DNA from 3 places in the Rhizobium sp. K102 genome. Region 1 is predicted to be linked to each of the others. Evidence: riboswitches for the same ligand, from Rfam matches in the RefSeq annotation. Region 1 holds a riboswitch; each other region holds the start of a gene.
The links. Region 1 has a riboswitch for cobalamin ahead of bluB (5,6-dimethylbenzimidazole synthase). Riboswitches for the same ligand answer to the same signal wherever they lie in the genome.
Positions count from the first base shown of each region.

Region 2: linked by a shared signal. The riboswitch ahead of cobU (bifunctional adenosylcobinamide kinase/adenosylcobinamide-phosphate guanylyltransferase) and the one ahead of bluB (5,6-dimethylbenzimidazole synthase) in region 1 are both predicted to bind cobalamin.
Region 3: linked by a shared signal. The riboswitch ahead of nrdH (glutaredoxin-like protein NrdH) and the one ahead of bluB (5,6-dimethylbenzimidazole synthase) in region 1 are both predicted to bind cobalamin.

Region 1 is NZ_CP092436.1:1,183,265-1,186,536, forward strand. It holds gene MHI61_RS11720 (HAMP domain-containing methyl-accepting chemotaxis protein) at 1-1,060, opposite strand, end outside; cobalamin riboswitch at 1,301-1,488, shown strand; gene bluB (5,6-dimethylbenzimidazole synthase) at 1,530-2,219, shown strand; gene MHI61_RS11730 (DUF2865 domain-containing protein) at 2,223-3,272, opposite strand, start outside.
Region 2 is NZ_CP092436.1:1,051,249-1,054,520, forward strand. It holds gene MHI61_RS11055 (chloride channel protein) at 1-1,122, opposite strand, end outside; cobalamin riboswitch at 1,374-1,770, shown strand; gene cobU (bifunctional adenosylcobinamide kinase/adenosylcobinamide-phosphate guanylyltransferase) at 2,056-2,580, shown strand; gene cobW (cobalamin biosynthesis protein CobW) at 2,587-3,272, shown strand, end outside.
Region 3 is NZ_CP092436.1:4,060,658-4,063,929, reverse strand. It holds gene nrdE (class 1b ribonucleoside-diphosphate reductase subunit alpha) at 1-1,115, opposite strand, end outside; gene nrdI (class Ib ribonucleoside-diphosphate reductase assembly flavoprotein NrdI) at 1,094-1,498, opposite strand; gene nrdH (glutaredoxin-like protein NrdH) at 1,512-1,733, opposite strand; cobalamin riboswitch at 1,994-2,220, opposite strand; gene MHI61_RS25940 (heavy metal translocating P-type ATPase) at 2,561-3,272, opposite strand, start outside.

The DNA.
Region 1 (3,272 bases):
GCTGATCTGCGGAGGAGGCCAGCTCGCTCGATCCACCTTCAACCGCGACAGAGGCGATCTTGATCTCCGTCAGGGCGGCCGCGACGGCCTGGACCATGTTGTTGAAATCCTGCCGCAACTTATCGAATTCGGGACCGAGATCAGCAAGCTGGACCGAGAAGTCGCCGGCGGCGAGCCTTTCCAATGCATTGGCAAGGGTCGTCATCACTAGTCGCTGCCGGTTGCCGGCTTCTTCCGTCAATGATGCGTTGCGTGCCCGTTCGGCGTCGAACGAGGCGCTCTGCTCGGCAGCGGCCTGCTCTCTTTCGACCTTCGCGATCGCCTCGTGACGGAAGACCTCCAGCGCCCGCGCGAGAAAGCCGATTTCATCGCCATTCTCCTTATAGGTGACGGGGGAGGCCAGATCGCCTTGCTGCAGCGCCCCGATGCGTTCGCTGAGGATTCTGAGGGGGCGGCCAACGAGGCTGCGCATGGCGAGAAGAAAGGCGATGACGGCGAGGGCGGTGATGACGGACTGCGTGAGCAGCGAAACCAGAACCTTCTGCTGGACCGCGGAAGCGATCTTTTCGACAGACCAGTTGGTGACGATGTAACCGGTTGTCTTGCCTGATTTGTCCAACGGCAGCGGTGCGATAATCGTGACCAAACCGGCAGATATGCCGCTATCGTCGATTGCCGTTTTATCGGGCTTCGCACCGAGGCGCTTCGCCAGATCGACTGGCGCAGGCAGACCGGCAATGCCGTCGCGTGTCCACGTATCGACGGCAGCGGGCTCGGCGTTGAAGGCGGCAAACTGAACGAGATCGAGGGAGGGATCGTCGCGGTAGAGCGAATAGGCCTCGCGAACCGCATTCGCCTTGCCCCATTTCACGCCGCCTGCGGCGAGAGATGCAAACTGCTCCACATCTTTCGACCAGTTTGCCGTGGCGCCGTCGATCAGGGCGCGGGTTTCATACATCCACGTATAGGTGGCCAAGGCGGAAATGCCGCAAAGATTGACGGCAACGATAATCGCCGCCAGCTTGGCTGTCAGAGGCATCGTCTTCAAGATATGGATCATCCGCGGGGCCTGGAATTGCGGCTCGGTCGGATATTTGCGACCGGCATGTCAACACGGGCATCCACGCTGACGGTTACATCAAGAGCAATCATGCCCATGTCCGAGCTGCAACCCAAAACGCGCGAAAACAGTGTGTATTTGATGTGTGAATAAATCATAAAGTAGAATGGGATCGAGGGCACACGCAGGTTGTTATGCTCGCGCACGGTCGGCCGGTGCTTGCTGCCGCGTCGCTTTCCTGAAATAGATGCTTCGTCAGGTGCCCGCCGGTCAGGCGGGAGAATCGGGAATCCGGTGCAAGTCCGGAACGTGCCCAACGCTGTAAGGCTGACGCCCGCCGCTTCATCACGCCACTGGCTTTTGCCGGGAAGGCTGCGGCAGGCGGATGACGCCAAGTCAGAAGACCGGCCTGGCAAGATAGACCCAACCCGCGCGGACGGCGGGCGGTTGCGTTGTTGGGGATTTGACGATGCGACCCTTTGATGAGGATGCCGTTTCAGCGGCATCCGGTTTTTCTCTCGCCAAACGCGAGGCCGTGTATCACGCGATCATGACGCGACGCGACGTGCGCAGCCAGTTCCTGCCTAATCCGTTGCCGGATGACGTCGTGGCGCGGCTTCTGACCGCCGCCCATCACGCCCCCTCCGTTGGCTTCATGCAGCCGTGGAACTTCATCCTGGTGAAAAGCGAAGCCGTGCGGGCGCGGGTAAGGGATGCCTTCGCCAGGGCGAATGAGGAGGCGGCACTGATGTTCGACGGCGAACGGCGGCAGGCGTATCGCTCCCTCAAGCTCGAAGGCATCGTCGAGGCGCCGCTCGGCATATGCGTGACCTGCGATCCCACGCGCAGCGGCAGCGTCGTTCTGGGCCGCACGCACAATCCGCGGATGGATTCCTATTCGACGGTCTGCGCCATCCAGAACCTCTGGCTCGCGGCGCGCGCCGAAGGAATCGGCATTGGCTGGGTCAGCATCTTTCGCGAAGGCGAGCTGAAAACCATTCTCGGCATACCCGATCATATCGAGGTGGTTGCCTGGCTGTGCGCCGGCTTCGTCGACCGGCTTTACGACGAACCGGAACTCTCCGTCAAAGGCTGGCGGCAGCGGCTGCCGCTCGAGGAGCTCGTCTTCCACGATGGCTGGGGACGGAGCGAGCCGTAGCGGTCACTGCTGTTGCGGCTGCGGGCCCGGTGTTGCCGGGTTGGCAAGATCGATCGAACCCTGGTCGCCCGCCAGAAACTGCGGTCCGACCTGCCGGACCTTGTTTTGCGCAGGGTCATAGGGACGCTCCGGGACTGACGGCTGGGGTGGCGTTGGTGCAGCCGCGGCATCTTTCGCCGGCGGATTGGTGCGGATCGTGGTGATCGATCCCTGCTGCGGCGGTTCGCTCAGGGCCTGCTTGCCGCGAATCTCTTCGTAATAGGCGGCGAGATTGCAGGCGCAGGCATTTTTCTCGCCGGGCGCGCGGTTTTTGTAGGCGAAGGCGTTCTGCATGGCGCTGTAGGGCGTGCCGGTTGCCACCGAAATCATGTTCGAGGCTTCGGTGCTCCTCACGTCGCGATAGAAAAGCTCGGTCTCGATGCCGGGACACATCTTGGCGCAAGTGTCAGCATCGCGGCCGAAATCGACCGAGGTGGTGTTCGAACTGATCGGGAAGAAGCCGCCGTCGCAGCTGCGCACGCAGATGGTGCTGACCGGCGAAAGCATCTCGGTCCTCGGCAGGCCGTAACGCGGGTCGAACTCTTCACCGCCGCCGAGCGGAATGAAGGTGTCGGCGCGCATCGCCTGTTCCTCGATGCTCGGGGCAAGGTCGTTGGCGCTGCGCTCGGACGGGGCGTAAAAATTCTCGCTGTTGCAGCCATTGCGCTCAAGAGCAGCCATCAGTTCGCGGCGCCCGCCGTCATCACCGCCGCCCTGGCTGCGCAGTTCGGCGCGACGATCCTGGAGATACCGGATATTATCGATCATCCGGGCTTCAGCCTGCGAGAGCTCGTCGCAATAATCGGCATTCTCGCCACCGATCACCACCATGCTGCCCGAGGTACAGCCGTAGCTGCGCAGGTCGTTGCGGACCTTGCGCAATTCAAGGTTCTGCTCGGCTATGGCACCGGCAAACTGGCGCGCTTCCGGACCATTGCCGTTGCCGATCGAACGCGGCAGGTCGGCCAGGCGGCCGCGCAGGTCATCGCAGATGGCACTCGTCTGCGCGGCGAC
Region 2 (3,272 bases), 130 kb from region 1:
CGTGGCATCGGCGAAATAGGGACCGCAATAGGCAAAGAGCTTGCCGAGCAGGGCGCCCATGAACAGCGAGGCGAAAAACAGGCCGCCCCTGAAGCCGAAACCGATCGAAATTGCCGAGGCCAGCGATTTCAGCAGAAAGAGGCTGATCAGGGCCGGGATCGTCACGTCGCGGGAAAGGTTGAGGTGCAGTGCGCCGTGACCGGCCGATAGCACCTGCGGCGAGATCATCGCGAGAAGTCCGACGATGATGCCGCCGAGCGCCGGGCGAAAGGGCGGGGCGATCGAGCTTTTGCGCGCAAGCTCCTCGACGAAGGCCACGCCCTGCATGAGAAGAATGCCAACGCCGGCGCAGAAGACACCGAGCAGCAGCGCCGGGACATAATCGGCCGGCACGACCGAGCCGAAGCTGCCGATATCGATGGTGAAATCGCCTTCGGCAAGCAATCTCGCGATGAGGGTGGAAACGAGGGCGGAGACGACGACCGGGGTCAGTGACACGATCGTATAGGTGCCGATGATCAGCTCGAAGGCGTAGAAGGCGCCTGTCAACGGCGCGTTGAAGGCGGCGGCGATGGCGCCGGCCGCGCCGCAGCCGACGAGAATGCGCAGGTCCGAGCGGCGCAGCTGCAGCTTCAGGCCGAACTTGGAGGCAATGCCGGCAGCAAGCTGGGTATAGCCCGCCTCCAGGCCGACGGAGGCGCCGAAGCCGTTGGATATCAGGTTCTGCACGGCGACGATGATGCTGTCGGTCAGGGAGAGACGGCCACCATGCAGCGCATTTGCCTCGATGGGATCGACCATCGGCTTCTTGCGCCGTTTGGCGAGCACCAGGAGCAGCATGCCGAGCAGAACGCCGCCGACGACCGGCGCGGTGAGCAGCAGCATCTTGTCCTCGATGACCGACGCGCTCAGCCTTTCCGTGTCGGCGATGCCGAAGACCAGCTGGTGCAGCTCGTTGGAAGCGTAGCTCATGCCGGTGACGGCAAGCCCCGAGGCGATGCCGACGACGGCGCCTGCCAGCGACAGGCCGACTTCACTGCGGCGGGTCAGCGCGCGCAACCGTCCCGGGTCGAAGAAAACACGCAGCGCGCGGAAACGGCGCCGATCCAATTTCATAAGCATGGCTAGACAACTAGGCGGGGAGAGGCCCGGTCAAGGGCGGCGGTGCTGTCCGCTTGCGATGCAATTGCGGCGAAAAGCCGGCGCGCGGGACAAATTTTTATGACGTAAGTCTCTGATTAAAGACGATGTTTTGGTAGAGTAAGTCGTGTTGTTGGAGGCTTCCTGTCCCCCGGCCGTCGCCTCGGTCGTCAACGCCGGTTGACTCTATGCTCTGGCTTGCCTAACCATCCCTCAACGGATGGTCGCTTGACCATCCTGACATAACGGATGGTTCCGGATCGGCAGTTGCCCTTCCGGATGAAAAGGGAATGTGACGGGGCGGACCCAAGTCGGGCGCCTTCATCACAGCCGACCCCGCGACTGTAGAGCGGTCAGGGTCTTCCATCCGGCATCGAGCCCTTCCGGCCGGCGGCCTGCAATCGTGCAGGCAGGGGGACGGGCGACGTGCCGGAAAAGCCACTGGAAATGTATGGTGATAAACCGGGGTCGGACGCCTCTATTTCTACGAATCGTCCACCTTTTCACCGATGCAACCGGGAAGGCGAGGCGGATCCGCTGGCACGATCAGGGGCGACCGGTTTTCCGGTCCGCCCCGATCGCGGCCGATAACCGCGAGCCAGGAGACCTGCCTTCCGTGCCGGGCGAAAAGCCCACCCTGGGTAAGAGACCCGCTGCCAGCACGGAGGTTGTTTTGGCTGAACGAATGAATTCGGCGCGGCCTGGTGTGGCGCATATGGGAGGCATTTTCCTCTCCTCCCTCATTCCTGTGCTCGTCACAGGAATCCAGTGCGCCCAAGTCCTTGGGCGCGGGAAAATCTTTGCAAAGTTGCATGAAGTCATTCACGGCGCGGAGGCGCCGCGGCTGGATTCCTGTGACGAGCACCGGAATGAGGGTGGGTGGGAGGCAGTATCCCGTCAAAGGGCCGTCTGCGCATGACTACCGCTCTCTCCAATACCATTTTCATCCTCGGCGGCGCACGCTCCGGCAAATCCCGGTTTGCCGAAAACCTCGTCGTCGCAACCGGCCTCGATCGTCACTACCTCGCGACCGGCCGGGCGTGGGACGAAGAGATGCAGGCGCGCATTGAGCAGCACAGGGCCGACCGCGGCCCGTCGTGGACGACGCATGAGGAGCCGCTCGACCTTGTTGGCAAGCTCGCCGCCATCGACGGCGACGGCCGTATCGTGCTGGTCGACTGCCTGACGCTCTGGGTCACCAACCTGATGATGGAAGAGCGCGACATGGCAGCGGAATTTGCAGGGCTCGTCGATTTCGTGGGGCAAGAAAAGGCGCGGCTGGTCTTTGTCTCCAACGAGGTCGGGCTCGGCATCGTGCCGGACAATCGCATGGCGCGGGATTTTCGCGATCATGCCGGCCGATTGCACCAGATGATCGCGGCGAAAGCCGCCGAAGTCTATTTCATCGCGGCAGGCCTGCCGCTGAAAATGAAGGGTTAAAGTTTCATGAACCAGAAGATTCCCGCAACCGTCATCACCGGCTTTCTCGGTGCCGGCAAGACGACGATGATCCGCAACCTGCTCACCAATGCCGGCGGCAAAAAAATCGCGCTCATCATCAACGAGTTCGGCGATCTCGGCGTCGATGGCGACGTGCTGAAGGGCTGCGGCGCCGAAAATTGCAGCGAGGACGATATTATCGAGCTGACCAATGGCTGCATCTGCTGCACCGTCGCCGACGATTTCATTCCGACGATGACAAAGCTCTTGGAACGTGAACAGCGGCCCGACCATATCGTCATCGAAACCTCGGGCCTCGCCTTGCCGCAGCCGCTGGTGGCCGCCTTCAACTGGCCTGACATCCGCACCCAGGTGACCGTCGACGGCGTCATCACGGTGGTCGACAGCGCTGCTGTCGCTGCCGGCCGGTTTGCCGACGATCATGATGCCGTCGAGGCGGCCCGTGGCGAGGATGAATCGCTCGATCACGAAAGCCCGATCGAGGAGCTGTTCGAGGATCAGCTGACCTGCGCCGATCTGATCGTGCTCAACAAGACCGACCTGATCGATGTGGCCGGCCTCGGCCGCGTGCGCGACGAGGTCGCTTCCCGCACCCAGCGCAAGCCCGTGATGATCGAGGCGAAAAACGGCGAGGTGCCGGCCGGCATCCTGCTCGGCCTCGGTATCGGCAC
Region 3 (3,272 bases), 1.5 Mb from region 1:
TGGAAGAATTCGCGCGCCTTGATCTTCTTCTTCGAGATGCGCGCATCCGCCACCATCTCGCGATACTTTTCCGTCACCGAAATCTCGGTGAAAGGCACGCCGTAGACGCGTTCAACGTCGTAAGGCGAGAACAGGTACATGTCCTCATTGTTTTTCGCGAGCTCGAAGGTGATGTCGGGCACGACGACGCCGAGCGACAGCGTCTTGATGCGGATCTTCTCGTCGGCATTTTCGCGCTTGGTGTCGAGGAAGCGCATAATGTCGGGGTGATGGGCGTTGAGATAAACGGCGCCGGCTCCCTGACGGGCACCGAGCTGGTTGGCATAGGAGAAACTGTCTTCGAGCAGCTTCATCACGGGGATGATGCCCGACGACTGGTTCTCGATCTGCTTGATCGGCGCGCCGGCCTCACGGATGTTTGTCAGCGACAGCGCCACGCCGCCGCCGCGCTTCGACAATTGCAGCGCCGAATTGATCGACCGGCCGATCGATTCCATATTGTCCTCGACCCGCAGCAGAAAGCAGGAGACGAGTTCACCGCGCTGCTTCTTGCCGGCGTTGAGGAAGGTCGGCGTCGCCGGCTGGAATCGGCCTGAGATGATCTCGTCGACCATGTCGCGGGCAAGCGCTTCGTCGCCCTGTGCCAGGGTCAGCGCCACCATGCAGATGCGGTCTTCGTAGCGCTCGAGATAGCGCTTTCCGTCGAAGGTCTTCAGCGTATAGCTGGTGTAATATTTGAAAGCGCCGAGAAAGGTCGGGAAACGGAATTTCCTGGCATAGGCCTGATCGAACAGGTCGCGCACGAAATTGAAGGAATACTGATCGAGAACCTCCTGCTCGTAATAGCCCTCGGTCACGAGGTAATCGAGCTTCTCCCTCAGATTGTGAAAGAACACCGTGTTCTGGTTCACATGCTGCAGGAAATACTGCTTCGCCGCCATGCGATCCTTGTCGAGCTGGATCCTGCCCTCATCGTCATAGAGGTTCAGCATGGCGTTCAGCGCGTGATAGTCGAGCGTTTCCGCCGCTTTCAAAGGACGTTCGCCGGCGGGATGAGCAAAAGTGTTATGCGGTTTTGCGCCCGCATCCCGCGTCAGAGTTGTTCCCGTGTCCAAAATCGTTCCATTCCGTGTTTGACGTTGGCGACATCCTCGGCCGTGCCCATGAGCTCGAACCTGTAGAGGTAAGGCACCTGGCATTTGCGCGAAATCACGTCGCCGGCGAGCCCGTATGTCTCGCCGAAATTGCTGTTGCCCGCGGCAATCACCCCGCGGATATGTCCTCGGTTTTCCGCATCGTTCAAGAAACGGATCACCTGCTTGGGAACGGCACCCTTGCCACCGTCGCCGCTATAGGTCGGCACAATGAGAACGAAGGGTTCGCGGATAGGGAACGCCTCTGCGCCGCTGGCCGGAATGCGCGCCGCGCGCAGCCCGAGCCTGGCGACGAAGCGATGGGTATTCTCCGATCGGCTGGAATAATAGACGAGCAGCCCCATCGCCGTTTTCCGGTCAGGAGAGCGCGCTGATCATATCGGGACGGAAACCCGCCCAATGCCGCTCGCCGGCGATGACGACGGGCGCCTGCATGTAGCCGAGGCTGCGGACGCGATCGAGCGCTTCGGCATCCTGCGAGATATCGACGATATCGTAATCGACGCCCAGGCGGTCGAGGGCGCGATAAGTGGCGGTGCATTGGACGCAGGCAGGTTTGCTATAGACGGTAACACTCATCATCTTCCTCGTGATGTCAAAGAATTCTGGACGCAATACTGGGATCGGGCGCCTTTCGGCGTCCGGGGCAACGTTTGATGGTGATCTGGCAAAGTCGGCGCTTTAAACGCCCGATACGATCCCTTTCGGGATTTGCGCGGGCGGCGGCCTTGATATTCTCGACATGACTTCAACCCCGAAGTGCTCATGCGGACGTTCGGGGCAGCGCAACAGGCGCGGATCACTCCGCTTCATGCACGCGACCTTCCGGACACCCCGCCCGTGGACAGCTAGTTCAAGGCAGGTCTCCTGGCTTGCGGGTCGAAGCACCCTGCCCCAGCCTTCCCGAGGCATCATGCCTCAGTGACCTGAAATCGGACAGTTGCTCGCCGCTTACAGTTGCGGGGGCAGCTCCGGCCTTGTTGCGCCGTCATGGCGAAACGAACCGTATTCCCATCTTGGCCCGCGATCCTGACGAATCGAAGGAACCTTGAACACTAGATATAGTACGCGAATCCAAAATCACGTCAACGGATGGTTTGTGCATTGCGTTACGGCAGGTTTGAAATCACTGCGTTCCTGTGAAAAACATGGATAACGAAGGCTTAACGAAACGAGGCTGCGGAGAAGGTACGGATGAAGCGGGCTGAGCTGTAGCCGGGCCTCAGTTTGATGACAAACCTCCCCTCTCCGCGTCATCCTCGGCCGTGTGCCGAGGATCTGCTGCCTATCGACCGGAGGCAGATGCCCGGGGCAACCCCGAGCATGACGAAAGAGGAGTTGGCGCCCGTTATCAGCGGTCTACGCCACTCTTCATGTGACGAGCGCCGCAAGGACGACATCGAGTGTTATTCCCTTATCCGAAGCAGCCTGAGCGCATTGATCGTCACCAGCACGGTGGCGCCGGTATCGGCGAGGATCGCCGGCCAGAGGCCGGTGATGCCGGCAATCGTCGTCACCAGGAACACCGCCTTCAGCCCGAGGGCGATGGTGATATTCTCTAGGATATTGCGCATCGTTCGTTTGGACAGTTCGATCATCCGCGCCACGTCGCCAACGCGCCCATGCAGCACGGCGGCATCGGCCGTCTCCAGCGCAACATCGGTGCCGCCGCCCATGGCGATGCCGATATCGGCGGCGGCCAGCGCCGGAGCGTCGTTGATGCCGTCGCCGACCTTGGCGACGATGAAGCCCTGACGCTTCAATTCGCCGACGACCCGCTGCTTGTCTTCCGGCATCATCTCGCCGCGCCAGTCGATGCGGAGCATGCCGGCAACGGCTGCTGCCGTCCGCTTGTTGTCGCCCGTCAACATCATCGCCTTTACGCCGGCTGATTTGAGCGCGGAAAGCCCGGCTTCGGCATCCTCGCGCGGCTCGTCGCGCATGGCGATCAGCCCGACCGCAACGCCATTGACGAGCAGCACCGATACGCTCTTGCCCTCGTCGTTCAGAACAGCAATGCGCGCATCCTTTTCGCCATCGAGGGCGCCGCGCTCGCGGGCCGCGGACGGCGACAGCAGGTCCAGCGTCTCGCCGCCGACTTTGCCGCTGACGCCCTTG